3 regions of the Bradyrhizobium sp. UFLA05-112 genome follow, and region 3 is predicted to be linked to each of the others. Evidence: riboswitches for the same ligand, from Rfam matches in the RefSeq annotation. Region 3 holds a riboswitch; each other region holds the start of a gene.

Region 1 (9,919 bases), on a different contig from region 3:
AAGTGCTTTTTGTCGAGCTCGCTGACACGGTCCAGTATTGCGTAGTCAAAGGAGTTGCTGTGAACGGCCCAAAGCTTGTCTGCAAGCCGCTGCAACGGCGGTGCTAGGTCGAGGTAGGCCGCAACGGTGTTTGACCAGGCTGTGTCGCCACCGAAGGGTGGTATTACAACGCCTCGTAGCACCGCAATTTTGGGGTAGGCATCGACGAAGGTTCCATCGGTGTGCCACAAGTCGGCCCGGCTACCGGCGCGGGCAGAGTCAAGCTCGATGATCGACCTCGTTCCCATTATGGCACCGAGCGTTGGATGAGGTGCCAGACTTCCAAAACGAAGTGTAAAGCGCTCCTGCTCAGCATCGTCGAGATGACCCTGGTCGCGGAAGAAAATAACCTTGTGCTCCAGCAGCAGCTCATTGATCGCGGCGATCGTCTGGTCCGGCAAGTCTCCCGACAGCTTGACGTTTCGGATCTCTGCGCCGATGCGCGCTGCGCGTTTGACGATGTCGGCACGAGGAATGATGCTATCCGACGATACGGCTGCATCCATGGTGACACTCTCCAATTTGCAGCAACAGCGACGAGCTCTTCTTGTGCTCTTGAGGCGACCTCGTAAAATTGACCGGGTCTGTCAGTTCGATCAATTCCTAGTATTGGTAGTTGACCGATCCAAAATGCCTTGCACTTCGCTGGGACGTTGATGCAGATGTTGCAGTTCGGTGCCGACGAACAAGAAAACCGTCCGCGTTGGAATCGACAACGACGCTCCTCAAGGTCTCGTTGGCCGAGATCTATTTTGCTTCCTTCGTACTGTTCGATCGATGGCGATCTTGACGGCGGCGGAGGTCGACGCCATGAAGGTATAAGACGCACTTTACGACGCACTCGCACGTGTTAGGCGCGAGCTCGTCGAGCAGATCCTGCCGCGTGAAGCTTTGCGCGACGATTGCTCCGGACAGATGCGAAGGGCTCGATGCTTTCTTCGTTAAGACAGACCTGCCCGGCCAGAAGCCGCAGCAAAGGTAATCCGCAGAGGTTGACGTTACCCCTCTGGTGCAGATAATCGAAGTTGTCGAGGTTCTCCAGATCTCTCTTGATCTGGTGCTAAGAGGGAAGCCGGTGCGTCCTCGATCCGTTCAGGATTGAATCAATGCCGGCGCTGCCCCCGCAACTGTAAGCGGCGAGCCCGCATCCATACGTGTCACTGAAGCAGGCGCTTCGGGAAGGCCGGATGCAGGCGATGACTCGCGAGCCAGGAGACCTGCCCCGACAACATAATCGACCACGGGCGGGGTGTCCGGTGGTACGCCAAGCAGCAGGGCGTTTTCGCGGCCCTCCTGCCTGCGTCTCCGCCATAGCCTTTGCTCCAACCACAATGGGGTTAAAGCTATGTCTCTTCCCTCACTTCCTGTCGCAACCCTCGGCATGCCACGTATCGGGCCACGCCGCGAACTCAAACTGGCGCTCGAAGGCTACTGGGAGGGCAAGATCAACGACCGGCAGCTTCTTGAAGCTGCGGCCGGCCTTCGTGTCGCTAACTGGGCACGGCAGAATTCGCTTGGCGTCACCGTCATCCCATCGAATGATTTCTCACTCTATGACCAGGTTCTCGACACGAGCGTCATGGTTGGCGCGATTCCTAAAGCGTACGGCTGGGAGGACGGTCCGGTCTCGCTGACAACCTATTTCGCCATGGCACGGGGCTCGCAAGACCAGGAGCACGACGGTCAAGCCCATCATGGCCATGGCGCCGCTGCGCAGGAAATGACCAAGTGGTTCGATACCAATTACCACTACATGGTGCCCGAATTCCATAAAGGTCAGACCTTCAGGCTTTCCTCCCGTAAGCCGATCGAGGAATATGAGGAGGCGAAAGCCCTTGGCTATCAAACACGGCCTGTCCTGATCGGACCAGTCACCTTCCTTAAGCTCGGCAAGAGCGCCGACTTGGCGTTTGATCCGATTTCGCTGCTCGATAGTCTCGTTCCGGTCTATGTCGAGGTCCTCCAAGAACTGGCGAAACGTGGAGCCGAGTGGGTCCAGCTTGACGAGCCCTGCTTGGTGCTCGATCTGGACGAGACCACACGAAGCGCGCTGCAGCGTGTCTATCGGCGTTTCGCCAAGGAGGTGCCCGGCATCAAGATCATGCTTGCCACTTATTTCGGTGCAATTGGCGACAATCTGGCGACAGCTCTGGGGCTGCCAGTCGCCGGATTGCACGTCGATCTGGTCCGCGCTCCTCAACAATTGAGCCAGATTGAACCCGGCGCCCGCGCGGACCTCGTGATTTCACTCGGCATCATCGATGGCCGCAACGTGTGGCGCGCCGACCTGTCGGCACTCGTGGAGCGGTTCAGGCCCGTCATTGCAACGTTCGGCAAGGATCGCGTGCAGCTGGCGCCGTCCTGCTCACTCCTTCATGTCCCAATCGACCTTGAGCTGGAGACCGATCTCGATTCTGACGTAAAGAGCTGGCTTGCCTTCTCGGTTCAGAAGATCGGCGAGCTCGCGACCTTGGCAAAAGCGCTCGCGGTCGACGGAAAGGTCGTTGCCGCCGCGTTTGCCGAATCGGACTTTGCGGCGACGGCCCGCCGAGCTTCGCCAAAGATCCATGACACGACCGTTGCCCAGCGTACGGCGGCGATTGATGCGGTTATGCGCCGCCGCAATAGCGCTTTTGAGAGCCGCGCCGAGGTTCAGCGCAAGCGTTTCGGCCTGCCGCTTTTCCCAACGACCACGATCGGGTCGTTCCCGCAGACGGCAGAAGTCCGCACTGCTCGCGCCGCGCGTGCCAAGGGAAAGTTAACGGACGCGCAATATGAACAATTCCTGAAGGATGAAACGGCTCGCGCCGTCCGATGGCAGGAAGACATCGGACTCGACGTGCTCGTACACGGCGAGTTCGAGCGCAACGATATGGTCCAGTATTTCGCTGAGCAGCTCTCCGGGTTCCTATTTACTAAGCACGGCTGGGTGCAATCTTATGGCTCCCGTTACGTTCGCCCTCCGATCTTATTCGGCGATGTCTCCCGGCCGAAGGCGATGACCGTCGAATGGTGGAGCTACGCGCAATCGCTGACCAGGAAGCCTATGAAGGCCATGCTTACGGGGCCGGTGACGATCCTGAATTGGTCGTTCGTCCGTGACGACATTCCGCGCAGCGAGGCCTGCCGTCAGATCGCGCTCGCGATCCGGGACGAGGTCGCCGACCTCGAAAAGGCGGGCGCGACCATGATCCAAATCGATGAGGCAGCGCTACGCGAAGGTTTGCCGCTCCGTCGATCCGACTGGAAGGCCTATCTCGACTGGGCCGTGGAGAGCTTCCGCATCTGCTCCTCTGGTGTTGCCGACGCAACGCAGATCCATACCCATATGTGCTATTCGGAGTTCAATGCCATCATTGATGGAATCGCCGCGATGGACGCTGATGTCATCTCGATCGAAACCTCCCGTTCTAAGATGGAACTGCTCGATGCATTCACCGCCTTCAAATACCCGAACGACATCGGCCCCGGCGTCTATGACATCCACTCGCCGCGCGTGCCCGAAGCCACTGAGATGAAGGATCTCATCGCGCTGGCCCGCCAACGGCTGTCGGACTCACAGCTCTGGATCAATCCGGATTGCGGTCTGAAGACTCGTCAATGGGAGGAAGTCCGTCCGGCGCTCATCAACATGGTTGCAGCGGCCCGCGAACTACGCAAGGCGGGCTGACGCCAGCGTGACCTTGCGCCTGCAACAGCTCCTGCAGCAGCTTCTCCGGCGGGATTGACGGCGGTCCAATCGACCGAATAGAGCGCGACACACTCGCGCTCAAGCGCCGAACGCGGCTCGTTCACCATCGTCCGGGTTGCTTGCAGCGGATGATCACGTTGCCCTCGCCCAGCTTTTACTGTCTCGACGGGTAAGCCTGACTACTTCCATGGACATCGACGAAGACGGGCCTTTTCTTGCTAGACGGCGCTCAACGGAAATTAGTTGCCACTCCGCGCGCACGAACAATTATAGATCAGATTGTATATTCGCTAAAACGTCGCCGGCCACGATTTCGGGGTCTCCAAGCTCAAGGTCATGCAGGCTCGCTTGAACAAACTCCAACACCTTGTGATTGGCCGCAATGGCGCTTTCGCGATCCTCGAAGATCATAACAGCGACACAGATACCTTCGCCTGCATCCAACACGTAGTAAGATCTGAAACCATGCGCTTCCCTTAGGATCTGACCGATACCGCTTTTGGCGCGGCGAGCAGCATCCGCAACCGAACGAACTTTGAGGTACTTGAGAATGACCATGTACATCGAAGCGCCTCGACTTTCAGTTCCACCTCACCTATCAAAGCCCATCGAGCCGCGCTTGGACGAGCTCCCACTCCCGCTGTGGCCACAACGCCCGCCCCAAAGGGCCTGCGCTAGGGATTGTTAGTGGGCGACTGAGAGTGAGCCGACCCGCCTCGTTGCCGTACATGATGGCCCAGAGCTGCGGACAGCTCAACCAAAGCCGGCCGGTTACGTGTCAGCCGCTCGCAACTGAAGAACCCCATCATTCTGCCTCACAGAACTAAAATTCCAGACGTTGATCACAACTCAACCTGTTAGCGCTATCACAATCTACTACCCGTTTAAATTGCCTACGTAAAGTTTTATGATTGAGCCGCTCCGCTACTGGAGCGATATGGAGTCGGAAATGTCTCAAGCAAAGTGGAAATTGACGAACTGGATGGCCGCGGCCTGCCTAGGCCTGTTCCTGGCGGCGCCTGCATCGGCGCAGCCGATCTGGACCTGGACCAACCAATACGGCTCGACTCTGGCGGTTGACAATTATAATGCCAACACAGGTGCGATTTCCGGCACTTACACCAACAATGCGAGCAATAGCTGCGATGAAGGTGCCCCTCAGGCGATGACGGGCTGGCTTGCGCGGTCTAATAGTGGCACGGCGATCAGCTTTTCGGTGAATTTTGCGGGCTGCGGGTCGACAACCGTATGGACGGGCCAGCTGAACACTGCATCGGGATTTCAGGGGCTCTGGCTACTTTCACTCGCCGAACCGGTGATCTGGAATGGCATCAGCGCAGGCGCGGACACTTTCACCTTCGCAAGCGGCGACAAATCGAAATTGCTGTCCGCCGTCGGAGAGACGGCCAAGAGCGGTTCAGGCGAGAAGCTCTCGAATACAAAGAATCGCAAATGACCTGATCTGCCACGTGGCGAAGGAAGGAATGCCAAAACCCTGATCTTTCCCGCCCTCCTCTGCGCCGACGTTCGCTCTGGCTCAACCACGCATTTGGTATGGATCTCGAGATCGAAGTCTTGCCGAGCCTGAATGCCTGAACTGTTCAGGCTCGGCTTTATTCATTGGAGATACGCGCCGACTGAGCGTATCGTAGATCCAATGTGCGAACTAGTCTGCGAGAAATGGATCATTGGTTGCAGCTCAAACCGCCACCAATTAGCAAGACGCAGGAGCTGGCCGCATCTGAATTTCCGTCCCAATCTAAAGTTTCCAGATTGCAATACGTTCGCTTGCATCGGGAGCGGGCATCGAGATCGCCTTCAAATTCGCGAGTCGCCAGGATCGAGTTGCGTCAGAGGACGCTCGGTCCAAAAGCCGGTCAAGCCCAGACGGTCATAGCAAGAGCGTTCCACCAAATAGAATGAATTCATGTGCCTAGCGGTTCGTTGCCGGCACGCCATTCTTTGCCACCGATATGTCCTCGATCAGTTTACCACTCCCATCAACGTAGGCGATCCAGGATTCGCGTGCGATCTCATTCAGCGGGTCCTTCACCGCAGACACCGCATTTCGGTACACTTTAACGGGAAAGTCCTCTATAGGCGCTCGGTCAGCGAGCAACGTCAGTATGGTACAGGACCACCAGTCTAAGGCTGCCGGCGATGCCCGTTGCAACAATTAGCACGATTGCCATTGCGACCAAGCCAATGTCAAAGGATCCCGTCCTATCCTTAAGGAAGCCGACCATGTATGGGCCAACGAAGGCTCCAAAAGCACCAATGGAATTGATGAATGCGATGCCTCCGGCGGCAGCGGCGCCAGTAAGGAAACTCTGCGGGATCGTGTAGAGGATTGTTCGTGCCGAGATCGTTCCGATCAGAGCGAGCGTCATGCATATGAGCGCCGGCACGAGCGAGGTGAGTACGACCGAAAAGACGAGTCCGGTGGCGCCGAGCATCAATGCGGCGATCAGATTATAGATTTTTTGCCCCTTACGATCGACAAGGCGCGCCCAGAGCAACATGCCTATTGTCACAAATAAATAGGGCACTGCCGAGAGCCAACCGACCTGCATATTGCTCAAGTTGCGGCTCTTTAGGATCAGAGGGAGCCACATACCGATCCCATAAGTGCCGATCGTGAAAGCGAAGGTAATGCCCGTCAACATCAGCACGCGGACGTCCTTCATCGCCGCCAACAGATCCTTTTTGACCTTGCTGTACTTCTCCCTTGCGAGTTCATCCAGCAGCGCGTCCCGCTCTCGGGGCGTCAGCCACGAGGCCCTGTCAGGCGTGTCGGCTAGCAGAACGAGACATAGGACTCCGAGCAGACAGGCCGGAAGACCTTCGATCAGGAACATCCACTGCCAGCCGGCCAATCCCCACACTCCATCCATTCCCAATAGCGAAGCCGATAGTGGATTGCCGATCAACGAAGACAGCGGTGTTGCTGCCATGAACCAGGCGAGGACGCCTGTCCGCGATCGCTCTGGAAACCAGATGGAAATGTACCAGATGACACCGGGGAAAAAGCCTGATTCGAACACTCCTAGTAGGAAACGGATCCCGTAGAAGCTGTATGGTCCGACGGCGAATGCCGTCGCCGCGGCTGCAAGACCCCAGGTTATCATGATGCGGGCGAGCCAACGGCGCGCACCGAAGCGGTACATCATCATGTTGCTGGGAACTTCCAGCAGGCAGTAACTAAAGAAGAGCATCCCGGCACCCCAGCCGAACTGGGCGGCACTTAAGCCGATGGCTTCGTTCATCTGCAGCGCAGCGATGCCGACGCTGGTCCGGTCGAGGTCGTTGACGAAATAACCCAGGCCCAAAAGTGGCACGAGCCGCCGCGTGTTCTTGCTGACAGCGCTCGCGACCAAACCAGACCTTGCCTCGTCATGACACTGGGGGGCAGCGGCGTCCAACAATTCGTTCTGCTCCTGCAATTGGTCACTGACCAGACGCCGATTCTTGCTTAGGTGCTTGAGCTGCACGGCGAAATCAGCCCAAAACTTTGGGAATCACTGCCGCAATCGAGAGCATCGGATCGGCTATCCGCGCTATTTGCGTGGCACGAGCCCAAGCATTGCCCGAGCTTCCACTGCGGTGGCGGGCTCGTACCCAAGTTCTCGGATAATCCTAACCGTCTTCTCGACCAGCCGCACGTTCGTGGCAAGTATGCCTTGTTCGAGATAAAGGTTGTCCTCCAGGCCGACACGAACGTGGCCGCCTGCGAGCACCGCGTGAGTTGTTGCGTGCACCTGTGCTCGACCGACGCCGCTAACGCAAAACATAGCTCCTTTGGGAAGATTCCCGATGAGCATATTGAGGATCTGCGGCGTGTACGGCAATCCGCCCTGAATTCCGCGATCGGCACCAAGAACGAAGTTGATCCAATAGGGAGGTTTGTCGAAGCCCTTATTGATCAAGCGTATCGGATCTTGGAGAAGATGGGAAAGTGAGAAACATTCCCACTCAGGTTTGATGCCCTTCTTTTGGAATCGTTTTGCCATGATGTCGCAGCGGCTGGGCGAGGTGTTAACGACAATCTCGCGGTCGCCAAAGCAGGCTAGAACGGTGTGGGCGTCAAATGTCGCCATGTCAGCACCGGCCTCGAGGCCCTTCAGACGCTGTTCGAATATAATCTCATCGAGACCGGGCTCTATGGATCGCACCATGTCTCCATCGATGCCCCCGCCCGTGCTGTTGTTGATGATGATGCCGCACTTTGCGAGGATCCGGGAATTGATGTCCTGGTATATTTCCGGATTACAGGTCGCGCCATCGTCCGGCCTGCGCGCATGCAGCGCCACGATAGATGCACCCGCATCGTAGCACCGGTACACATCCTCGGCGATTTCGTTAGGCTGCGTCGGCAGGTGTGGGTTTTGCGATTTTTTCACCACACCTCCCGTCGGGGCGATCGTGACGATGACCTTGCTCTCAAATTTCATACTGCGTCTCCTTTCGAGGGCTTAAGTCATAGGTGGGTGCCGTCCAGCTCGCGTCGATAGGTGAGCGGCAACCACGGCGTTTGGTCGAAATCGGCATTGTTCTGGTCAATCCGTTTCCGTATTGGGTTCGATTTCGGCATACGCGATGCCCGTGAAATTGCCCTGGGACCAAAGGACATTGCGTTTATTCCCTCCATCATGATCGGCGGAATAGATCGAGCCGGCGAGGTCGGTGATGAACATCTGGTTGCCGGGAACGTCGAGTGCGATGCCGATTCCCTCCATCAGATGAGTGATCAGAATTTCCGGCTCCGTCTTCGTGTCGACGCTTGCGCGATTGGCTGTGTTGCCTCGCGGAGGGTCGCCGCGGTCCGTCCAGTAGAGGACGCGGTGTGCAAGATCGAATTCAAGGTGAATTGGTTCCCGGCAAGCCATCGAACAATAGCTCGATATCGGAGCGGTTTGCTGGGCTCTCACCCTCCGGTATGTCGATGTTGGCGCGGAAGATTCGGCCCAGGCCGCCATTGTCCGGACCCTTTTGCGTCCAGTAAATCTGGCGACGCGCGGTGTCGATGGTGACGCCAATGCACCATCTGGTCGGAGCGCGCCGGTCCACGTCACCGCGGCCCGCCTCGATGAGCGTCTCTATTGCAGAGCCATCGAGATTACATCGCATAACCCGCATACCTTCACGGTCAGACCAGTACAGCTTGCCACCTTTTTGATCGAGTTGAATCTGCTTCGGCGTGAATGTGGCGCCGCGCGGAACGACGACTTTGCGAGCACTTCCATCGACATCGGCGCGCTCGATCGAACCATCGTTCACGGCAACACCGGAGCCCATATTGGTCCAATAGATGTGACCCGCGCCGACATCGATGGCGATTCCGTCAGGAAGCTGACAATCCGTAACAATAACTTTTCGATCGGAACCATCTGGATTCATCGCTTGAATACGGTTGGTGCTCACCTCGAGGAAGAATAACCGACGACCTGCGATCGGCCGGTCGGACGAGAGTTGCGATTTGACCGCATTAGCGTCGGTCATGGTATTCTCCCTCACGGCTGAGGTATCGCATATGCTTAGCTTATGATTGTCTTCCAAGCCGCAACAGCGATTGCCGATCCGAATCTGACTTGTGCTGGCAACGGATAGGGTACGCGCTCTCGATAGTTAGTGTTGATACGCCGAAGCATCTCGCGTGCACGCACTACTGCGGACCAATCAGGAAGATCTGCACGGTAAGCAGTGGAGCAAGGGCCGAGCAACTGCCAAACCATTCTTGCGGCAGATGGTCGTTTGACGCTTCCACGACACGCCACGTGGCATCGGCGCTGCTGCGCGATCCTTACTTGCGAAGGTCAATATTGCGAGCCCCGTCACTCCAGTGGTAGTTCACGCGAACCAACCCGATGTCAACGTCTTGACCGATGCGGGCGGTCCCTGCACGAGCGCTCGCTGGAGCGCCTGTGAAACCGCTTGAGAAAAAGAAGTCCACATCCCGACGGCCCATGAACAAGTGGTCGTACTCAACGCCGATAGACCAATTCGGAGCGAAGCCGAATTCAACACCCGCGCCAACCGCACCGCCCCAACGAATTTCGCTGCCATTGTCGATTGTCAGCTCGCTCGCAAGATCGAAGACCCGGTATTTGTCGCGGACGGCTGCAGCGCCACCCTTCATATAGAGCAGCACGTTATTCCAGGCATAGCCGACCTGACCCGTGAACAGGCCAA
Region 2 (9,919 bases), on a different contig from region 3:
GAACGGCACGGCTGGATCATGGACAGCTACATTCTCAAACGCAGCGTGTGACGCGACCGCAGTCGCGTGAACGGAGGCAGGACGACATGCTCCCCAATTGGGTTTACGAGAAATGCCCGGGTATCTCGACCTCGCACCGCGAGGCGGCGATGGCGCGGCAGGCGCAACTGACCAAGCCGACCGGTGCGCTCGGTCGGCTCGAGCAGGTCGCGATCGACCTTGCGGGCCTGCAGGAGACGGAGCAGCCGCGCGCCGCGCGCGTGCCGATCATCGTCTTTGCCGGCGATCACGGCATCGTCGCCCAGGGCGTCTCCGCCTATCCGCAGGAAGTCACGATCGCGATGATGTCGAATTTCGCCGCCGGCGGTGCTGCGATTTCGGTGCTGGCGCGTGAATTGGGCTTAAGTCTCGAGGTCGTCGATGCCGGCTCGCTGGCACAGTCGGAGGGCGCGGGGATTGTCGCGGACAAGCCGCGCTGTGGCACGCGCGATTTCAGCGTGGAAGCTGCGCTGGAGCCGGCGGAGCTGGTGTTTGCGTTCGAATGCGGACAGCGCGCTGTGACGCGTGCGGCGGCGAAGCAGCCTGATCTCCTCATCCTCGGCGAGATGGGCATCGGCAATACCACGGCGTCGGCGGCGATCGCGGCGAGCCTGCTCGGCGTGAGCGCCGACGAGATCGCCGGCAGCGGCACCGGTGTCGATGCCGTAGGGCGTGCACGCAAGGCGCGCGTGATCGACGCTGCGCTTGCACGGCATGGCCTGACGAAGACGGGCGCGTCTGCGGAGGAGGTCCTGCGCGCAGTCGGCGGCCTCGAAATCGCGGCGATCTGCGGCGCAATCATCGCGGCTGCACAGCGGCGTGTTCCAACCCTGATCGACGGCTTCATCGTGTCGGTTGCTGCGCTGGCGGCCGCGCGCCTCAATCCGTCATGTCAACCGTTCCTGCTGCCGTCGCACCAGTCGGCGGAGCTGGGTCATCGCCTGGTGCTTCGCGCGCTCAACGTTCAGCCGCTGGTCAGCCTCGATCTCAGGCTCGGGGAGGGATCGGGCGCCGCGATCGCGCTGCCGCTGGTGCGGCTCGCCTGCGCCCTGCACAATGGCATGGCGACGTTCGCGCAGGCCAATGTTCCGGATCGTCCGGCCTGAGACGGCTCAAGCGATCGTCTGATTGACCGACACGATCCGCCAGCCGTTCGCGAGCCGATCGATGCGGGTGAGCGAGAGTGGCTCGATCGCAAAGCGCAGCGCCGCCTCCGGGGCGAGGTCGAGCGCGATGCACAGCACAGCGCGGATGGTGCCGGAATGGACGACGAGGACCGCCGGTCCTCTTTCGATGCGGTGAAGGCCTTCACGGGTTCTGGCGATCTGATCTTCAAAACTTTCGCCGCCCGGCGGCCTCGCGTGCGCTGGATTGGCCCAGAACTGCGCGTAGGGCTCGCCGCCCGAGGCGGCGAGATCGTCGTGACGTCGTCCGGTCCATTCGCCAAAATCCTGCTCGCTGAACCCGGGCACGAGGATCGGATCGAGCCCGAGCGCGTGCGCCGTGTCGACGGTCCGTCGTGCCGGGCTCGCGTAGCTCGCGGCCCCCTGCGGCAGGCACCGTCGCAACGCGTCCAAACGCGTCCGGTCGCTGAGGTCGGCCTGCGCATCCATGGCGTGGATCGTCCCCGCGACGCCATCGACGACCGCATGTCTCACCAACCAGAGGAAGGTGTCCCCCTCCATTCAGCATCTCCACAGACGTTTGCACCGCTGCGACAAGAATGCCGCGGCCAGCACATTGACTCTCTGTCGCTCCTAATCATAGATGCTCGCGACGGTTTCCCCATCCGGGGATGAAAAGGGAATGCGGTGCGGGGATTTTCCCCAATGCCGTAGCTGCCCCCGCAACTGTAAGCGGAGAATCCTTCGTCACAAGCCACTGGGCTCTCGGTCCCGGGAAGGCGGCGAAGAGGTCACGACCCGCGAGCCAGGAGACCTGCCGTCAGCCGTGGTCACACGCGAAGATGTCGGTCGGGGAGTACAGACATTTGGCTTAGCTGGAGGCGAGAACTGCGCCGAAGGTTGAGACTTGGTTCGCTGTGACGTGCCACTGACGTCATACCGAGGTCCGAACCATGTCTTCCGCCCGCACCGGCTACCCGCGCAAATTCCTGCGCGCGTCCAGCATTCTCACGCCGTTCATCTTCGTCGATATATCCGCAGCCGTTGCGCAGCAAGTCCGCGAGCAATTGCCGCCGGTCGAGGTCCGCCAGGCCGACCAAAGCCGCAAGCCGGCCAAGCCGGGCGGACGCAATGAGCGAAGCGCCCGGCGCGCGGCGCCGAACAGAACGGCGACCGCCGTGACCTCGCAAAAGCCGGCCGTTCAGAACGCGACGCAGACACCACTCAACACGAATGCGGTGGCCGAAAGCGCTTCGCGTCTCGGCCTCACTGCGCGTGAGGTGCCCGCGACCGTCGAGGTGATCTCGGCCGAGACGATTCGCGAGCAGGGCTACCGGACCGTTTCGGACGTCGCGCAGGGCACGGTCGGCGTGACCGCCGGCGACAATCCGGCGGAGCCTTCGGCCTTCTCGATGCGCGGCTTCACCAACAGTCAGATCAATACTCTCTACAACGGCATCAAGATCGGCCCGCAGAACATGACCTCGCGCATCATGGACACGGCCAATCTGGAAGCGGTGGAGTTTCTGAAGGGGCCGGCCTCGCTGATGTCAGGCGAGGGCGCCAGCGGCGGCGCGGTCAATTTCGTGACCAAGCAGCCGCACACCGGGCCGGTCCAGAACGAGGCATTCTTTTCGTACGACTCGCTGAACTCGTACCGCAGCTATTACGGCTCCGGTGGCAGCACCAATGTGCAGGGTCTCGATTATCGGTTCGACGTCAGCCGCTCCTCGCTCAATGGCTTTGCCGACGACACCAGCACCAAGACGCTCGATGTATCGAGCCAGCTCAACTATCGCGTCTCGGACAATCTCAAGCTCTGGGGCGCGATCGAATACAGGGAGGATCGCTCAAAGGGCTATTGGGGCGTTCCGCTGGTGCCGATCGCCTACAGCGGGTCGCACGCCACAGCCGGCATCGTCTCCGGCAGCTACGTCTCGAACTACAACGGGTCGAATCTCGGCCCCGTCACGATCGACGACCGCACCTTCAACACCAACTACAATGTGCTCGACAATCGCAACGCGGCGCAGGAGGTGTGGCTGCGTGGCGGCTTCGAGCTCAAGCTCGCGCAGGGCCTCACCTTGAAGAGCCAGACCTATGGCTATGGTGCCGAGCGTACGTGGTTCAACAACGAGGTCGAGGCGTTCAACGCCAATTCAAACCTGGTCGATCGCGAGCGCTTCTATGTGGCGCACAGCCAGCGGCTGGTCGGCAACGTCACCGACCTGACCTGGGATGCGAATATCGCAGGTTTTGACAATCGCCTGGTGACGACCTTCGCCGCGAGCGATCTCGATTTCGTCCGGCCGGGCGCGGCGAATTTCCCGCATGATCTCGTCACGCTGGTCGATCCCGCGCGTGGTTACTATGGCCCGCTCACGACGCAGCAGCAGACGGCGCGCATCGACAACGAAGCATTGTCGTTCGAGGACCGGCTGAAGATCACCCGAAGCTTCGCGCTGATCGGCGGCCTGCGCGTCGAGCATATCGGGCTCGACCGCAATTCGACCAACGTCGGCGGTCTTGAGAAGGCGGGCTTCCCGTTCTCGAAGGACTGGGCGCCGGTGACCGGCCGCATCGGCTACACCTGGGAAGCGGTGCCCGGCCTGACCTTCTATAGCCAGTATGCGACCGGCGCCGACGTCTCGGCCAACAACATCTTCCTGCTCGCACCAACGCAGCCGCTCGACCTGACGACCTCGCGCACCTACGAGACCGGCGTCAAGCATCTGTTCTGGGACAATCGGGCAGAATGGTCGTTCTCGGCCTACGACATCCTGCGCAAGAACGTCTATGCAGCCGCCGGCGGCATGCAGCTCAACATTGCCGGGCGACAGGAGTCCAAGGGCGTGGAGCTCGCCGGTGCCGTGCGCGTGACGGACGCCATGCGGCTGTGGGGCAATATCGCCTATGTCGATGCACGCTATGCCGACTACAATTTTGCCGGTGGCTCGTTCTCCGGCAATACGCCGCCAAACGTGCCGCGCATCGTCGCCAATGCCGGCGCATCCTATCGCTTCTTCACACCTTTCCTCACACCTTGGCCGGTGGAGCTCGGCGTCGTCGGACGTCACGTCGGCGATCGCTACAACACCGATGCGAACACCGTGACGCTGAACGCCTACACGATCGCAGACGTCTACGCATTCGTCGACATCCCGAAATCGGTCTTCGCCGTCGAGCAGACGCGTCTGACGTTCCGCGTGCGCAATATCACCGACAAGCGCTATGCGGTCTGGGGCGATCCGTTCTACCCCGATCAGGTTCTGCTGGGCGCGCCGCGCACCTATGAGATCTCCGCCGCGTTCAAGTGGTAAGGTGATGATCGCATGATGGGCGCGACGATCCTGCTGCACCGCTGGCTTGGAATTGCGTTCTGCCTGCTGTTTGCGATGTGGTTCGCAAGCGGAATCGTGATGCACTTCGTTCCGTTTCCTTCATTGAGTGAAGCGGAACGCGTCGAAAGTCTCGCACCACTGGGAAACGTGGCTGCGGGGATTGGGCCGTCGGACGCCGTCGCGGCGAGCGGACTGTCCGACGCTGCGCGCGTGCGGCTGATCCGGCGGAGCGACGGTCCCGTCTACGTCGTCATGGGGCCTTCGCGGTCGCATGCAATCCGCGCAACGGACGGCGCCGACGCCGCCGTGACATCGCCGGACGTTGCACTTGCCATCGCGACCGATCATGCGCGACGGCGCGGGCTTGATGTTGCCCGCGCGTCGATCGTCGCGCTTGCCGAGTACGATCAATGGAGCGTGCCAAACGGCTTCGATCGGCATCGGCCGCTGTTCCGCGTGGCACTCGCCGACGCTGATGGGACGGAGCTTTACGTATCGTCGGTCACGGGCGAGATCGTCCTGGATACGATGCGGCGCGAGCGCGGATGGAATTTCATCGGCAGCGTCGTGCACTGGATCTATCCGACTGTGCTGAGGCGCAACTGGTCGCTGTGGGACGGGGTCGTCTGGAGCCTCTCGCTGTTCGCATTGATCGCAGCCGTGCTTGGCGCTGCGCTGGGCATCGCGCGGATCAGGCTTGAAAAAGGGCGAATGCGCTCACCCTATCGCGGCTGGCATGCCCTGCATCACGTCATCGGGCTCTTGGCGACGACCTTCGTGCTGACCCTGATCTTCAGTGGCTGGCTGTCCATGGACCACGGACGCTTGTTCTCACGCGGGCAGTTGACGCAAGCCGAAGCGAATATCGCCTCTGCGGTGCCCGACTGGTCCGCGCTTGCGACCGTGAACTGGCCGCCGATCTCACCATCGGCCCGCGAGGTCGAGTGGTTCGCCTTCAACGGCAGCTTCTACCGGCGCGACCGCGTCGGTCTCGACAGGCAGATCCTGGTCAGGGCAGGGGATTCGAAACCGGACGAGCAACAGCCATTCCTGAATCCCCGCGATATCTCAGGAGTGACCGAGCGTCTTTGGGACGGTTGTGGCGTTCCAACACCGGTCAGTGCGACCGATGAGTATCCTGCATCGTCTTTGCTGCCGGGTGGACCCGTCTACCGCACGCGATGCGGCGACGTCTGGTTCGACATCGACGGTTCGAACGGCGTAGTGCTGCAAAAGCTGGATTCGTCGCGACGGGTCTATCGTTGGCTCTACAGTGCCCTGCACACGCTGGATTTTCCCATCCTGCTGGCGCATGCGCACGTGCGCAGCGTTCTGATCGTCGGCTTGTGTGCCCTCGGCTTCGTGTTCTCGCTCACCGGCATTGTCATCGGCTGGCGCCGATTGCGTTACACAATCGGCGCCGGGATCTTGCGGCCGTGACAGACCTCACGCGTTCGCGGCTTCGTTGCGGCGTGAGCCGTCGGACAATCCTTCCTCGGCCAGCCACTCGCGCGCCAGATTGACGTCGAGCTGGGAGAGTTGGTGGCCGACCGGCAACACGCGGCTCTCCACGCGCGCGCCAGATGCAGCGAGAGTCCTGGCAAGGCCTCCGACATTGCCGGGAGGGACGATCGGATCGTGCTGGCCGGAAAGCAGCAGCACCGACTTGCCGGCAAGATCGGCCTGGGGCGGCCTTGCCAGCGGCGCCATCGCGCGCAGCAGCACGGCACCGCGCAGGGTTTGCGGTCGAAGCAGCAGGATGGCCGCCGCGATGTTGGCGCCGTTGGAATAGCCAAGCGCCACCGGCGCCGCGATGCCGTACTCGTTGCGTGTGGCATCGACGAAGTCGGCAAGGTCATGCGCGCGGCGCACCACGTCGGCCTCGTCAAACACGCCCTCGGCAAGCCGCCGGAAGAAGCGCGGCGCGCCGCCTTCCAGCACCTGTCCGCGCGCCGAGAGCAGCGCACGGTCAGGGGCCACCATGCGGCCGAGCGGGATCAGGTCGTTCTCGTCGCCGCCCGTGCCGTGCAGGAGCAGCAGCGGCGCAAGATCGCGCCGCGTGCCCTTCTCGAAGCGGTGGATGAAAGAGAGCTGGCTCATCACGCCGCCTCCTCATCGCCCAGCGGGGCCAGCACGCCTTCGATGTCCTTGCGATGTGCCTCCAGGAACGGCGGCAGCTTCAAGGCCTCGCCGAGCGTTGCGAGCGGCTCGTCCACGGCAAAGCCCGGAATGTCGGTGGCGATCTCGAACAGGATGCCGCCGGGCTCGCGGAAGTAGATCGAGCGGAAGTAGTTGCGGTCCTTCTGCTCGGTCGGCTGCATGCCGTGCTCGGTCACGAGCTTACGCGCCATCTCCGCCTCAGTCGCATCGTCAGCGGCACGGAACGCGATATGATGCACGGAGCCGCGACCCATGCGGCCGGGCAGAAAGCCCTTGGCCTCATAGATATCGACGATGCCGCCGGCTGAGTTCGGCGAACGATAGCGGCTGATCGAACCCTCGCGGCCGGCCGCCTCGAAGCCGAGCACATTGGTGAGGATGGCGCCGGTCTTGGCGGCATCATCGAGCAGCAGCGTCACACCGTGAAAGCCGCGCATCGCGTGCTCGGTCGGAACGTCGCCGTTGCTCCAGGCGCGCTCGTTCTCGGCACCGGGTACGCCGACCAAAGCGAGGCTCATGCCGTCAGGGTCGGTGAAGGACAGCACGCTCTCGCCAAATCGCTTCTCCAGCGCCTCATGCGCGACGCCCTTCTCGATGAAGCGATGGGTCCAGTAGCCGATCGAGCGTGCGGGTACGCGGAAGGCGGTTTGCTGGGTTTGGCCGACGCCGCCCCGGCCCGGTGCCGCATGCTCCCAAGGGAAGAAGGTGAGGATGGTGCCGGGCGTGCCGCTCTCGTCGCCATAATAGAGGTGATAGGTGCCGGGATCGTCGAAATTCACGGTCTTCTTGACCAGCCGCAGGCCCAGAAGCTCTCTGTAGAACTTCAGGTTCCCCAGCGGGTTACCGGAAATCGCGGTGACGTGGTGAAGGCCGGCCATAACTTGTCTCCATTGCGTGTGAGCCCTATCGGCTCGTCATGCTGGAAATATCGTTCCGCTCCATTTCAAAGACAATCTGGCGTTTCATGGCATCACTGTCTATGAAATGGCGACAATTGAAACGGTGCCGGAATGGACAAGCTGGCAGGCCTGCGGGCCTTTGCGAAGGTGGTCGAGCTCGGCAGCTTTTCCGAAGCGGGCCGGGCGCTGCGATTGTCGCGATCCGCGGTGAGCAAATATGTCGGCGAACTCGAGGACGAGCTCGGCGTGCAGCTCTTGAACCGCACCACGCGCCGCGTCAGCCCGACCGAAAACGGCCAAGCCTATTTTGAGCGCGTGCTGGGCATCATCGGCGAGCTCGAGGCCGCGGACCATGCCGTCACTCAGTCGCAGGCTACACCGCGCGGATTGCTGCGGGTCAATGCACCGATGTCGTTCGGTACGCTTCGGCTCGGGCCGGCGATTGCCGAGTTCATGCAGCGTTATCCCGAGCTTCGCATCCAGCTCGTGCTGAGCGACGAGAATGTCGATCCGCTCCAGGACGGTCTCGATGTCACCTTGCGCATTGCCGATCTGGAATCCTCGAGCCTGATCGCGCGCAAGATCGCGCCGATCGCCCGTGTGATCTGTGCTTCACCGGATTACTTCAGAAGCCACGGCGTGCCATCGCATCCCAACGATTTGCGCGATCACAACTGCCTCACTTACGGATTCCTCTCCACCGGCAACCAGTGGAAGCTGTCGGGCAAGGACGGCGATCACTGGATCCAGCCGTCCTGGACGCTGTGCGTCAACAATGCCGAGGTGCTGCGCGATGCAGCGGTGGCCGGGCGGGGAATCGCCTTGCTCCCCGTCTTCATCGGCGAGGACGCTTTGCAGACCGGGCGTCTTCGGACCTGTCTCGATGACTATCATGCGCCTCCACTGACGCTCTACGCGCTTTATCCGCCGACACGCCATCTCGCACTCAAGGTGCGTCTGTTCATCGATTTTTTGGTGGAACGGTTCGAGGGTTGATACGCCGGACGGGTTTCGATGCAACGCAGCAGGGGATGGCTCGTAGCAGACCCGCGGGCGCGCGCTGACGTTTGCTCAATGACTGCCGAGGTTGCCTGCGCTTGGCGTCTGCCGGAAGGTGCTCCGTCGAGGCGCGTTACACGCCGGCGAGCAGGACGATCGCGGCGATCGGCATCGTAACGCCGAGCGCCGGGAACACGAGTGATATGGTTTCGCTACTCATGCTACTAACTTACTGAATTCGTTTCGCTTCGCTAGCTATACGATGGCATAGCCGAGCGTACTGAATGGTTCAGTCTATGTCACCGGAAGGTCGGGGATGGACGGCCAATGTGCGCTGATCGCCCGCTTCCCTCGTCTTGGGGTGCCCGCTACACTCCTTGGTCGAAGCACGTGTCAAGGTGCGCTTGTGACGGAGCCCAAGGACAAGGATCAACCCGCGACAGTGGTCGTGATCGACGACGATCCGAGCATACGGCAATCGCTTGGCAATCTGCTGCGGTCGGCGGGATTCCGGGTCAGCCTGATGGGTTCGGTCAGCGAGTTTCTGGATGCGGGGCGGCCCGAAGGACCGACCTGCCTCGTGCTGGATGTGCGCCTCCCGGGACAAAGCGGACTCGAGCTGCAGCGCGAGCTCGGCAGCGGCAAGCGGCAGTTGCCGATTATCTTCATCACCGGCCATGCCGACATCCCGATGTCCGTCCAGGCGATGAAGGGCGGCGCAATCGAATTCCTGACGAAGCCATTTCGCGAGCAGGACCTGCTCGACGCGATCCAGCTTGGCCATGCCCGCGACCGCGCCTGGCTCGAGCAGGAGAAGATCAGCGCTGAGCTGAAGGCCCGCTTCGAAACGCTGACGCCGCGGGAGCGCGAAGTCATGGCGCTGGTGGTGAGTGGGCGGCTGAACAAGCAGATCGCGGCGGAGCTTGGCCTCAGCGAGATCACCGTCAAGGTTCATCGCGGCCAGGTGATGCGAAAGATGCGTGCGAAGTCGCTGCCCGAGTTGTCGCGCATGGCAGACCGGGTTCTTCTCGCGCTGGGAAAATCGAACGACAGCGGCAAGGTGGCCTGACGGTCACCGACCCGCTCGAGCCAGAGCGTTGCGAATGGCGCTGAGCAGATCGTCCTCGTTGAACGGCTTGGTGAGCAGGCAATGCACGCCATTCTGCTGTGCGCGAGCCCGGACATGGTCACTCGGGTAGGCGGTTATGATGATCGTGGGGATCGAATTTCCCTGGCTGAGCAGCGTCTGGTGCAGATCAAGTCCGCTCATGTTCGGCATATTGGCGTCGACGACCAAGCAGCCAACCTGATCCATCTTCGCGGAGCGCAGAAACTCCTCCGCAGATGCAAAGACCTC
Region 3 (9,919 bases):
CTTCGTTGTGAAAGCTGCGGTCTAGGCGTCATTGAAACCATACCGGACGAGTTAGGGATATATTACGACGACGCCTACTATGGCGCTCAGAAGGTCGATGGATCAGTCGGATACAACGACTACCAGTTGATGGCCGAACATGGCTTGTCCTGGGCGGCGGAGCTGGTCTGCCGGTTGAAGCGCGGGGGCAAGATTCTTGATATCGGTTGTGCGGACGGCACTCTTCTCAAGAAGCTCCCGAACACGTTTGACCTCTATGGCATCGAGGTCAATGAAAAGATGATTCAACGGTCCGTAGAGGCCAACATAAGGATCCTCGGGCGGGATCTGCTCGACCCAAGCATCCTCGAAAACCATCGGCACGACTTCGACTGCGTAACAGCAGTCGCCGTATTTGAGCATCTCCCGGACTTTCGCCGCGGAATTGAAGCTGCACTTAATCTGCTCAAACCAGACGGTATTTTGCTGTTCGAGGTACCTTACATCTCCGAGAACCACGAAAACAAGCTCTGGTACGAGAGTTCGCTGGAGCATGTGTTTTACCCCTCGGGCGAGTCACTGCGTTTGCTCATCGAACAACTCGGATTTCACCTAGTCGGCGGCGAGATCTATGTTCGTGATTTCGCGTCCAACTTCATTGGCGTCGTATTTCGCGATAGCGAGATGGCCAGCCACATCGAGGAGTTGTTCGCAAGCATAACCAGGACCGAGGGCCGTGTATTCGACCGGAACCTGAGGGTTACCCGTCAGCGGCTGATGCTGGTTCACGCGGCCAATAGTACCCCCGATTTGATTGCTGGGTTGGCTGATCTCCTGCAGACGTCTGCCGATGCGCCCCTATTGAATCGAATCGAAAAGCTCTGGGCGGACGATTTGCGGCGACTTGCCGCAACGCGCGCTGAAACCGGTGCACTTGCGGCAAGATATGCAAGTCTGGTTCGTGATAGCAAAGAAGCATCTGAGGCGAAGGAAGCCCAAATAAGGGGCCTCTATGACCAACTCAGTCAGGAAACTGAAAAATACGCTGCGCTGGCGCGCGACAGTAGACAGAGAGCGGGGGCGCTGGAATCCCGGATAGAACAAGTTTCCCATCAACTCGAAGAGGAGCTTGCAAGCTCTGCAAAGCTGGCGCGTGACAGCCGGGATAAGGTTGGGGCGTTGGAGGCACGAATTGAAGACCTCTCCGGCCAACTCAGCCATGAAATTGCAAAGCACGCAGCGCTGGTGCGAGACAGCAAGGACGCATCAGAAGCACTCGAGGCTCGATTGAATTTTCTCTCGAGCGAGCTAGATCGCGCCGTCGCCCAAAATTCCGCTCTGGAACGACATGCCAAGGCGGAAATCCAGGACTTGGCCTTACACGTCAATTCACTGTCAAATCGGCTCGCCCGCTCTACTGAACTGAATGTTATCGCTGACAGGGAGCGAGCGCGTCTCGCCGCCCATATTGCACTGCTGAAAGAAAGTTATGCGGACCTCAATCAATCTGCTGAATGCCAAAAGAATTCGAAAGAGCTGGAAGTGGCGCGGCTAACAGAGAATATCAGGGCGCTTGTCGACCAAAGCACGGCGTTTCGTGCCGAGATCGACCAAATCCTTCGTAGCACAGCTTGGAAGTCGACCGCGATGTTGCGTCGGGCGGGGCACAGCCTCCCACGGATAGCTCGCGCGACGCGCCGCGTACTCAAGCTTCTCAAATGGACTGCAAACCTGGAGCTGCGCCAGAGGTTGTCCGAGGCGATCCAAGCTCGACGAAAGCGTCGGGCCGAGGAAATGGCCGCGCGCAAAATGCCGATGCCTAAGCTGGTGTTCGATGCGCGTACCTGCCTCGACGGATATGTCGAGGCGACCGAGAATACTGAACTGTGGCCCGCGGACCGTCCTCTCGTGACGGTTGTTGTCACGTCATTCAACTATGGCCGTTTTGTTCCAGAAGCAGTCGATTCGGTCCTGGCGCAGACCTTTCAGGACATTGAAGTGATCGTGGTCGAAGGCGGCTCCAGCGATCCTGAATCTCGCGAGCGAACGCTATCCCTTGAGAGACCCAAGACAAGGGTTATTGCCCAAGCAGAACCGCACCAAGTCGGAGCCAATCGAAACTTCGGCATACGCAACGGGCGTGGCAAGTACATTTGCTGCCTGGATGCCGATGACTTGCTCAAACCAACCTATATCGAAAAGGCCGTGTTCCTGCTTGAGACCTATGGATATGACGTTGTCTCCTGCGCGATGCAACAATTCGGGAGCACTGATGAAAAAATCGGAATTCTTGATGACCCGATACTTTCGGATATGGTCGAAGGTAATCATGTTCTGACCTGTGCAGTATTTCGTCATAGCCTTTGGCAAAAGGCTGGCGGCTTTCGCGACACTGATCGCGCGATCACCGGACATGTCTACGAGGATTGGCTGTTTTGGGCGCGGCTCGCTGCAATGGGAGCGAGAATTCACAACTTTTCCAAGGAGCATTTGTTCTTGTATCGCCGGCACGGTCCAAGCCTGAGCACCCAGTCGGATTTATACAGCATGACCATTCACCGTAAGCTAATTCAGGAAGCGCTGGGCGATCTTGTCACGCCTGCAGCGCACCGAAACTCGCGCCTTGCTGCAGCAACCGACAAGCGTCCGGATGAACCCCTTCTGAACTTCAGGGAGCGAGCTCACCGAAGCGGCGGAAAGCCTTCGATCCTTCTCGCGCTTCCGTTCACGATCATAGGCGGGGCAGAGCGGCTCCTCAGCAGCATCGTCGCGCATCTTGCTAAAGAAGGATGGAGCATAACAGTTATCACCTCGATTGATCCCGGTCACGAGCACGGCGACGCGACCAGCTGGTTCGAGGAAGCAACTGCGGAAATCTTCCACTTGCCGCGCTTCCTTACCATCGATCGATGGCCAGACTTCGTGTCCTACTTGATTGTGTCGCGCGAGATAGATGTCGTCTGGATCGCAGGCAGCGCTTTCATGTACAATCATCTGCCTGTCCTTCGTGCGAAATTTCCGACGCTGAAAGTAGCCGATATGCTGTTCAACACGGTCGGTCACACAAGAAGCAATCGGAAATATGCTGAGCTCATCGACCTAAATTTCGTGGAAAATCGAGAGGTGTTACGGTTCCTGAAGGATGCGGGAGTGTCTTCGGATCGCGTCCAGCAGATCTCCAGCGGGATCGACCTCGACAGGTACGTGCCAAGCTCACGAGACGCTTCCGTGGTGGATCGACTGAGCGCGACATCGGAAGAGCTTATCGTCGGCTTTTCGGGGCGATGGTCCGAGGAAAAGGATCCTTTGGCTTTTGTCGAGGTCGCACAGAAACTATCGCACTTGCCAATCCACTTTGTAATGACTGGAGCCGGGGCGCTTCGCTCTAGCATTGAAAGTGCTCTTGTAAGGGCAAATCTCGGCGGTCGCTTCCATCTCATCGGGGAGGTTGAAGATGTTCGTCCATGGATTGCATCATACGATGTGCTCGTGCTGCCTTCGCGGCTGGATGGTCGGCCGGTCGTCGTGTTAGAGGCGCTCGCGCTCGGGGTTCCAGTTATTGCTTCCGCCGTTGGTGGACTGCCAGAGCTCATACAGGATGGCGTAAACGGCTTTCTTTGCCAGCCGCGACAGATTTGCGAATTTGCCAATAGAATTGAAAAGCTTGCGCTCGATCGGAATTTCCTCAAAGGGATGAAGCAAGCTGCGAGAGCCGGCGCCGAGAGAAGCCTCGACGCGCGTAAGATGCTTTCTGGCTATGAGCAAGGATTGAGAGCATTAGCCGGCTGTGCGAATTGACTATGGTGGCGACCTATCAGAAGCATGCTTGAGCTCGTCAATACTCGATAACTGATTGGGGATGGCCGTCCGCGTGCGCCCCCCATGAAAACAATCATTGACAGCTTGCCTCGAATATCTCCATATATGGGTGTCACGGTCCTGCTGCATCGCAAGATGTAGTGGCTAAGAGGGAAGCCGGTGAACTGCGCCTTTGGTGCGGAATTCCGGCGCTGCCCCCGCAACTGTCAGCAGCGAGCTGCTTCCGGACAACGTCACTGGTGCGCCGCGCCGGGAAGACAGGAAGCAAGCAACGACCTGCGAGCCAGGAGACCTGCCGTGAAGATCTGAACGTCCACGGGCGGGGTGTCCCGGCGGTCGCTTGCACGCACCGTCCGGCAACACGTCTGCCGGCGTTCCGGCAGCGTCCTTCCTTATCGCCCCGTCCAAACACAACGCGCGCATCACGGGGCCCTTTGATGTCACTGAACCTGCACGACGCGGACACCGCTTCCGCACCCATCATCCAGTTGCGTCCACAGTCACTTGCGGCTGCTTCCAGCGAGCCGGCCATGCAGATCATCCGCCGCAACGGGAAGGTCTCGCCGTTCGATTCCGCCAAGATCGCGGTCGCAATGACCAAGGCTTTCCTCGCGGTAGAGGGCAGCACTGCGGTTGCTTCGCGCCGCGTTCACGAGAGCGTCGAGCAATTGACGGCCGAAGTCATAGCAGCCCTGATGCGCCGCGCAGGTGAGGGGCGCACCTTTCATATCGAGGATGTGCAGGATCAGGTCGAACTCGCCTTGATGCGCAGCGAGCACCACAAGGTCACCCGGGCCTATGTGCTGTACCGCGAGGAACGGTCCCGCCAGCGCGCCGAGGAAGCGGCCGCGCAGCCGGCGCCCATCGCCGCACCGATCCTTCACGTCACGCTGCCGGACGGCTCGCGCGTCGGTCTGGACACGCGCCGGCTCGAACTGATCATCAATGAGGCCTGCGCCGGTCTCGACGGCGTCTCCGCAGCCCCCGTGCTGGCCGAGACCACCCGCAATCTCTACGACGGCATCAGCCAGGACGAGCTGGCGCTGGCCTCGATCATGGCCGCGCGCACGCTGGTCGAGCAGGAGCCGAGTTATGCCTATGTCAGCGCACGCCTGCTGCTCGACAAGCTCCGCGGCGAGGTGCTGTCGCATGTCCATTGCGTTACGACGTTGGCCTCGCAGGGCGATATGGCGACGCACTATGCCGAATACTTTCCGGCCTATGTGAAGGTCGGCATCGCAGCCGAACTGCTCGATCCCGAACTCGCCCGCTTCGATCTCGGCCGCATCGCCGCGGCGCTGAAGCCTGAGCGAGACCTGAACTTCCAGTTCCTCGGCCTTCAGACGCTGTACGACCGCTATTTCCTGCATCAGCAAGGCAAGCGGATCGAACTGCCGCAGGCCTTCTTCATGCGCGTGGCGATGGGCCTGGCAATTCGAGAGATCGACCGCGAAGCCAAGGCGATCGAGTTCTACGATCTCTTGTCGTCGTTCGACTTCATGGGCTCGACGCCGACGCTGTTCAATTCCGGCACGCTGCGCCCGCAGCTGTCGTCCTGCTTCCTCACCACCGTATCGGACGACCTCGATGGCATCTTCAAGTCGATCAAGGACAATGCGCTGCTCGCAAAGTACTCCGGCGGCCTTGGCAACGATTGGACACCGGTGCGCGGCCTCGGAGCCCACATCAAGGGCACCAACGGCGAAAGCCAGGGCATCATCCCGTTCCTGAAGGTGGCCAACGACACCGCGATCGCCGTCAACCAGGGCGGCAAGCGCAAGGGCGCGGTCTGCGCCTATCTGGAGACCTGGCACGTCGACATCGAGGAATTCCTCGATCTGCGCAAGAACACCGGCGATGACCGCCGCCGCACCCACGACATGAACACCGCCAACTGGGTGCCGGACCTGTTCATGCAGCGCGTCGACGCCGACGACGAGTGGACGCTCTTCTCGCCGGACGAGACGCCCGATTTGCACGATCTGTATGGGACGTCCTTCAAGATGGCCTATGAGGCCTATGAAGCCAAGGTGAAGGCCGGTGGCATGCGTGTGTTCAAGACCGTGCGTGCGACCGACCTCTGGCGCCGCATGCTGACCATGCTGTTCGAGACCGGCCATCCCTGGATTACCTTCAAGGACCCCTGCAACCTGCGCTCGCCGCAGCGCCACATGGGTGTGATCCATTCCTCGAACCTCTGCACCGAGATCACGCTGAACACCTCTGCCGACGAGGTCGCGGTCTGCAATCTCGGCTCCGTCAACATGCTCGCCCATGTCGGAGCTAACGGTATCGACCAGGCCAAGCTGAAGCGGACGGTGACGACGGCGGTGCGTATGCTCGACAACGTCATCGACATCAATTTCTACACCATCCCTGAGGCGCGCCGCTCCAACATGCGCCATCGGCCGGTCGGGCTCGGCCTGATGGGGTACCAGGAGGCACTTCAGGTCCAGCGTATCCCGATCGCGTCCGAAGCGGCGATCGCTTTCGCCGACATCAGCATGGAAGCGATCTCCTTCCACGCCATCGAGGCATCCTCCGATCTCGCCACCGAGCGCGGCCGCTATCCGAGCTTCGAGGGCTCGCTGTGGTCGAAGGGCATTTTGCCGCTCGACTCTATCCAGTTCGTTGCCGACTCGCGCGGCGGGCTCGATGTCGATCGCTTCTCGACGCTTGACTGGGATCGCCTCCGCAAGAAGATAGTGGCAGGCGGCATGCGCAATTCGAACGTCATGGCGATCGCGCCGACAGCGACGATCTCCAACATCTGCGGCGTGTCGCAGTCGATCGAGCCGAATTACCAGAACCTGTTCGTCAAGTCGAACATGTCCGGCGACTTCACGGTCGTGAACGAGTTCCTGGTCCGCGACCTCAAGGCGAGGGGGCTTTGGGACGAGGTGATGGTGTCCGACCTCAAATATTTCGATGGTAGCGTCGGCCAGATCGATCGCGTCCCGGAGGATCTGAAGGCGCTCTACGCGACGGCCTTCGAAATCGACAGCGCCTGGCTGATCGAGGCTGCCGCACGGCGGCAGAAATGGATCGACCAGTCGCAGTCGCTCAACCTCTACATCGCCAATCCCTCCGGCAAGAAGCTCGATGCGCTCTATCGCCTCGCCTGGCGGCGCGGCTTGAAGACCACCTATTACCTGCGCTCCCGTAGTGCCACGCATGTCGAGAAGTCGACGCTGAAGGGCACCGACGGAAAACTCAACGCGGTCTCCGTATCGGCTGCGGCCTCGCATGCCCCAATCATAATGCCAGCCGCGGCAGCCCTGGACCTCGATGGTATCAAGGCCTGCCGGATCGAAGATCCCGAATGTGAAGTGTGTCAGTAAGGAGATGACGATGCTCAATTGGTCCGATACCGAAACCACGGCGGCCGCTCCGGCCGCCTTGACCCTCACCACGGCGCTGCGTCCGCAGACCCAGTTCAAGCTCGAGCCGGCAGATGGGACCGGTCTCGGCGCGATCGATCGCACCGGCGGCCGCGTGTCGGTCGACGAGAAGCGGATGATCAACTGCCGCGCCGACGTCAACCAGCTCTTGCCGCTGAAGTACAATTGGGCCTGGGAGAAGTATCTCTCCGGCTGTAACAATCACTGGATGCCGACCGAAGTGTCGATGCAGGCCGATATCGCGCTTTGGAAATCGCGGGACGGCCTGACCGAGGACGAGCGGCGCGCGATCAAGCGCAACCTTGGCTTCTTCGCGGCATCGGAGTCGCTCGTTGCCAACAACATCGTGCTGGCGATCTACCGTCATCTCACCAATCCGGAATGCCGGCAGTATCTGTTGCGGCAGGCGTTCGAGGAAGCGGTTCACACCCACACATTCCAGTACATCGTTGAAAGCCTCGGCCTCGACGAGGGCGAGCTGTTCAACATGTACCGCGAGGTGCCGTCGATCACCGACAAGGCGGCCTGGGCGCTTAAGCATACACAGCATCTGAACGACCCTTTGTTCCAGACGGGAACGCCGGACCATGGCCGCGCCTTCCTGCGCGACCTGGTTGCCTTCTACGTCGTGTTTGAAGGAATGTGGTTCTACACGGGCTTTGCGCAGATCCTGTCGCTCGGCCGACGCAACAAGATGGTCGGCATCGCCGAGCAGTATCAGTACATCCTGCGCGACGAGAGCATTCACCTGAACTTTGGCATCGACGTGATCAACCAGATCAAGATCGAGAATCCGCATTTGTGGACGCCAGAGTTTCAAGAGGAGGTCCGCAGCATGATCCGGGAGGCAGCCGAGCTCGAGGCCGCCTATGGTCGCGACACGATGCCCCGCGGTTTCCTCGGCCTCAACGCCGGACTGTGCGAGCAATACATGCAATTCATTGCCAACCGGCGCTGTGCGCAGATTGGACTTGCGTCCGTCTTCGCCGAGGTCGAGAACCCGTTCCCGTGGATGTCGGAGGCCATGGACCTGAAGAAGGAGAAGAACTTCTTCGAGACCCGCGTCATCGAATACCAGAACGGGGGAGCGCTGAGCTGGGATTGACGTCGAGTAGCAGCAGTCGCGCGTCAGGTCTGACGCGCGCACCGGCTCGGTGAGAGCCCCTTTGCTCGCGCGAATACCCGGCGGGCAGTCAATCGCTATGATCGTCCGACGAATGCCCACTTTCAGTGGGATAAGCCCAGTTGTGCGACCAGTATGTCATTGATTGTTCTCAACCCGGGGCTGTCTCGTAATCAGCGGGTCCCAGGTTAGAGCCCTGGTGCGCCCATCAAAGGAAAATCTTTGGTTTCCAGTAGCTTCGCCAAATGTCTGTTGAGAACAAAACGAATTTCGTGCGACGTTTTAGGATGGGACGTCGCACGGCTGGATTACCGGGCGACTTTCCTTTGCTTCTGTATATTCTCCTTACTTACGTAATCTAGGCTAACGAGGGGAGGCGTCTGTCAGGTGCCTTCCTTTCTCCACGTGACGCTGCTGAACGAATGCCCGCGATCTAGCGATTCTAGATCCGCTGGCTTCCTTTGATGCGCGATGAAAATTCACGGCCGAGATGGCATTGGACGGCTTATCCGTGGGCACATTGCGTACGAACACCGCCGCGCGTCAGCACTTTCCCATAGGCCGCATCCACACGTGGCCCGGTTTGCCATCAGGCCATTCCTGATTCAGACAAAGCGAATTCACATTCGCGACTTTCGTCGCCAAAGCGAAGTTGTCCGGCGCCGTGAATTTGCCAGCGGCGACTTTGACATCCTTGACGTCGGCGACATCGAGTACAAACGCGCTTTGATTGCGATTCACAGCTCGGGCGAAGGCTTCGAGTGTGTCATTCGCGAGGAAGTCGAAACGGACGAAGTCCCACTGAGTCCACTGACGGAACAGATCGTCCAAACGGCGGGCGAACCAGGCACGATGCACGTCGTCTTCCATGTTCAGTGGTTTTGGAAGCATCGTATGGTAGGTTGGAATGGCAAATTGCTCGTCGCTGCATTGCGTCTGGGCGTACAGTTGTTTGACGACGGTAGCGCTTATGTACTTCGTCGCAATCGGCTCCGGTATTGTCTCGTACGCGCAATAAACCAGCGGGGCTTGCGAATGGGAGGCTGACCGGCGTGCGCTGAGAAGCTGCTCCCACCGTCGCTCAAGGTCGCGAAGATAAGTGTTTTCATCCGCGGCAAACAAGTCCTTGACCTGGCGGCCGCAAGCGTTTGCGAGTTTATCGACGCCGAGAGTTTCGAGCACATACCGCAAAACGCCTGGCGCTGGCGCGATATCACTCCCCTGAGAGGGGACGCCGAGCAGCAGCACGCCGATCGTGCGGGCCAACATTCCGTCGGGATCGTTGGAATTTTGCCACGACAAAAGCATGTTCTTGGCAATCAGGCCGCCCATGCTATGGGCAACGATGATGACCTGCTCGTAGCGTTCGAAAAGCCTGCTCGCTTCGATTTGTCCGCGGATCAGCCTCGCGGCCTCTGGCACGCTGAATGTGGCGCAGCCCGACGTCGTCAATCGGCTGTAGTCGACGCCCCAGACGCCCAAATCTTCAAGGCGGAGAGGAGCCGGCAATATATCTCGGAGAGCCGCCGCCGCCAAACGATAATCGTCCGACGCAATCATTTCCGGCCAGCTCTTGGAGCTCTGGGGATTGCGGAAG

The links. Region 3 has a riboswitch for cobalamin ahead of SO180_RS08750 (ribonucleoside-diphosphate reductase subunit alpha). Riboswitches for the same ligand answer to the same signal wherever they lie in the genome.
Region 1: it holds a riboswitch for cobalamin, as region 3 does, so the genes downstream of both, metE (5-methyltetrahydropteroyltriglutamate--homocysteine S-methyltransferase) here and SO180_RS08750 (ribonucleoside-diphosphate reductase subunit alpha) in region 3, are expected to answer to the same signal.
Region 2: it holds a riboswitch for cobalamin, as region 3 does, so the genes downstream of both, SO180_RS03345 (TonB-dependent receptor) here and SO180_RS08750 (ribonucleoside-diphosphate reductase subunit alpha) in region 3, are expected to answer to the same signal.

Annotation. Positions count from the first base shown of each region.
Region 1 covers NZ_JBANBK010000024.1:76,472-86,390, forward strand. Annotated here, with positions in the region: gene SO180_RS16420 (TauD/TfdA dioxygenase family protein) at 1-545, opposite strand, end outside; cobalamin riboswitch at 1,054-1,278, shown strand; gene metE (5-methyltetrahydropteroyltriglutamate--homocysteine S-methyltransferase) at 1,385-3,709, shown strand; partial or broken gene SO180_RS16430 (IS5/IS1182 family transposase) at 3,732-3,876, opposite strand; gene SO180_RS16435 (hypothetical protein) at 3,998-4,294, opposite strand; gene SO180_RS16440 (avidin/streptavidin family protein) at 4,638-5,186, shown strand; gene SO180_RS16445 (MFS transporter) at 5,839-7,221, opposite strand; gene SO180_RS16450 (beta-keto acid cleavage family enzyme) at 7,288-8,181, opposite strand; gene SO180_RS16455 (hypothetical protein) at 8,287-8,616, opposite strand; gene SO180_RS16460 (hypothetical protein) at 8,588-9,229, opposite strand; gene SO180_RS16465 (outer membrane protein) at 9,531-9,919, opposite strand, start outside.
Region 2 covers NZ_JBANBK010000003.1:182,607-192,525, reverse strand. Annotated here, with positions in the region: gene cobF (precorrin-6A synthase (deacetylating)) at 1-51, shown strand, start outside; gene cobT (nicotinate-nucleotide--dimethylbenzimidazole phosphoribosyltransferase) at 87-1,145, shown strand; gene SO180_RS03350 (histidine phosphatase family protein) at 1,152-1,724, opposite strand; cobalamin riboswitch at 1,800-1,999, shown strand; gene SO180_RS03345 (TonB-dependent receptor) at 2,117-4,483, shown strand; gene SO180_RS03340 (PepSY domain-containing protein) at 4,496-5,944, shown strand; gene SO180_RS03335 (alpha/beta hydrolase) at 5,951-6,604, opposite strand; gene SO180_RS03330 (ring-cleaving dioxygenase) at 6,604-7,542, opposite strand; gene SO180_RS03325 (LysR family transcriptional regulator) at 7,675-8,559, shown strand; gene SO180_RS03320 (response regulator transcription factor) at 8,969-9,631, shown strand; gene SO180_RS03315 (response regulator transcription factor) at 9,635-9,919, opposite strand, start outside.
Region 3 covers NZ_JBANBK010000011.1:12,763-22,681, forward strand. Annotated here, with positions in the region: gene SO180_RS08745 (glycosyltransferase) at 1-3,777, shown strand, start outside; cobalamin riboswitch at 3,897-4,112, shown strand; gene SO180_RS08750 (ribonucleoside-diphosphate reductase subunit alpha) at 4,236-7,139, shown strand; gene SO180_RS08755 (ribonucleotide-diphosphate reductase subunit beta) at 7,150-8,304, shown strand; gene SO180_RS08760 (alpha/beta hydrolase) at 8,866-9,919, opposite strand, start outside.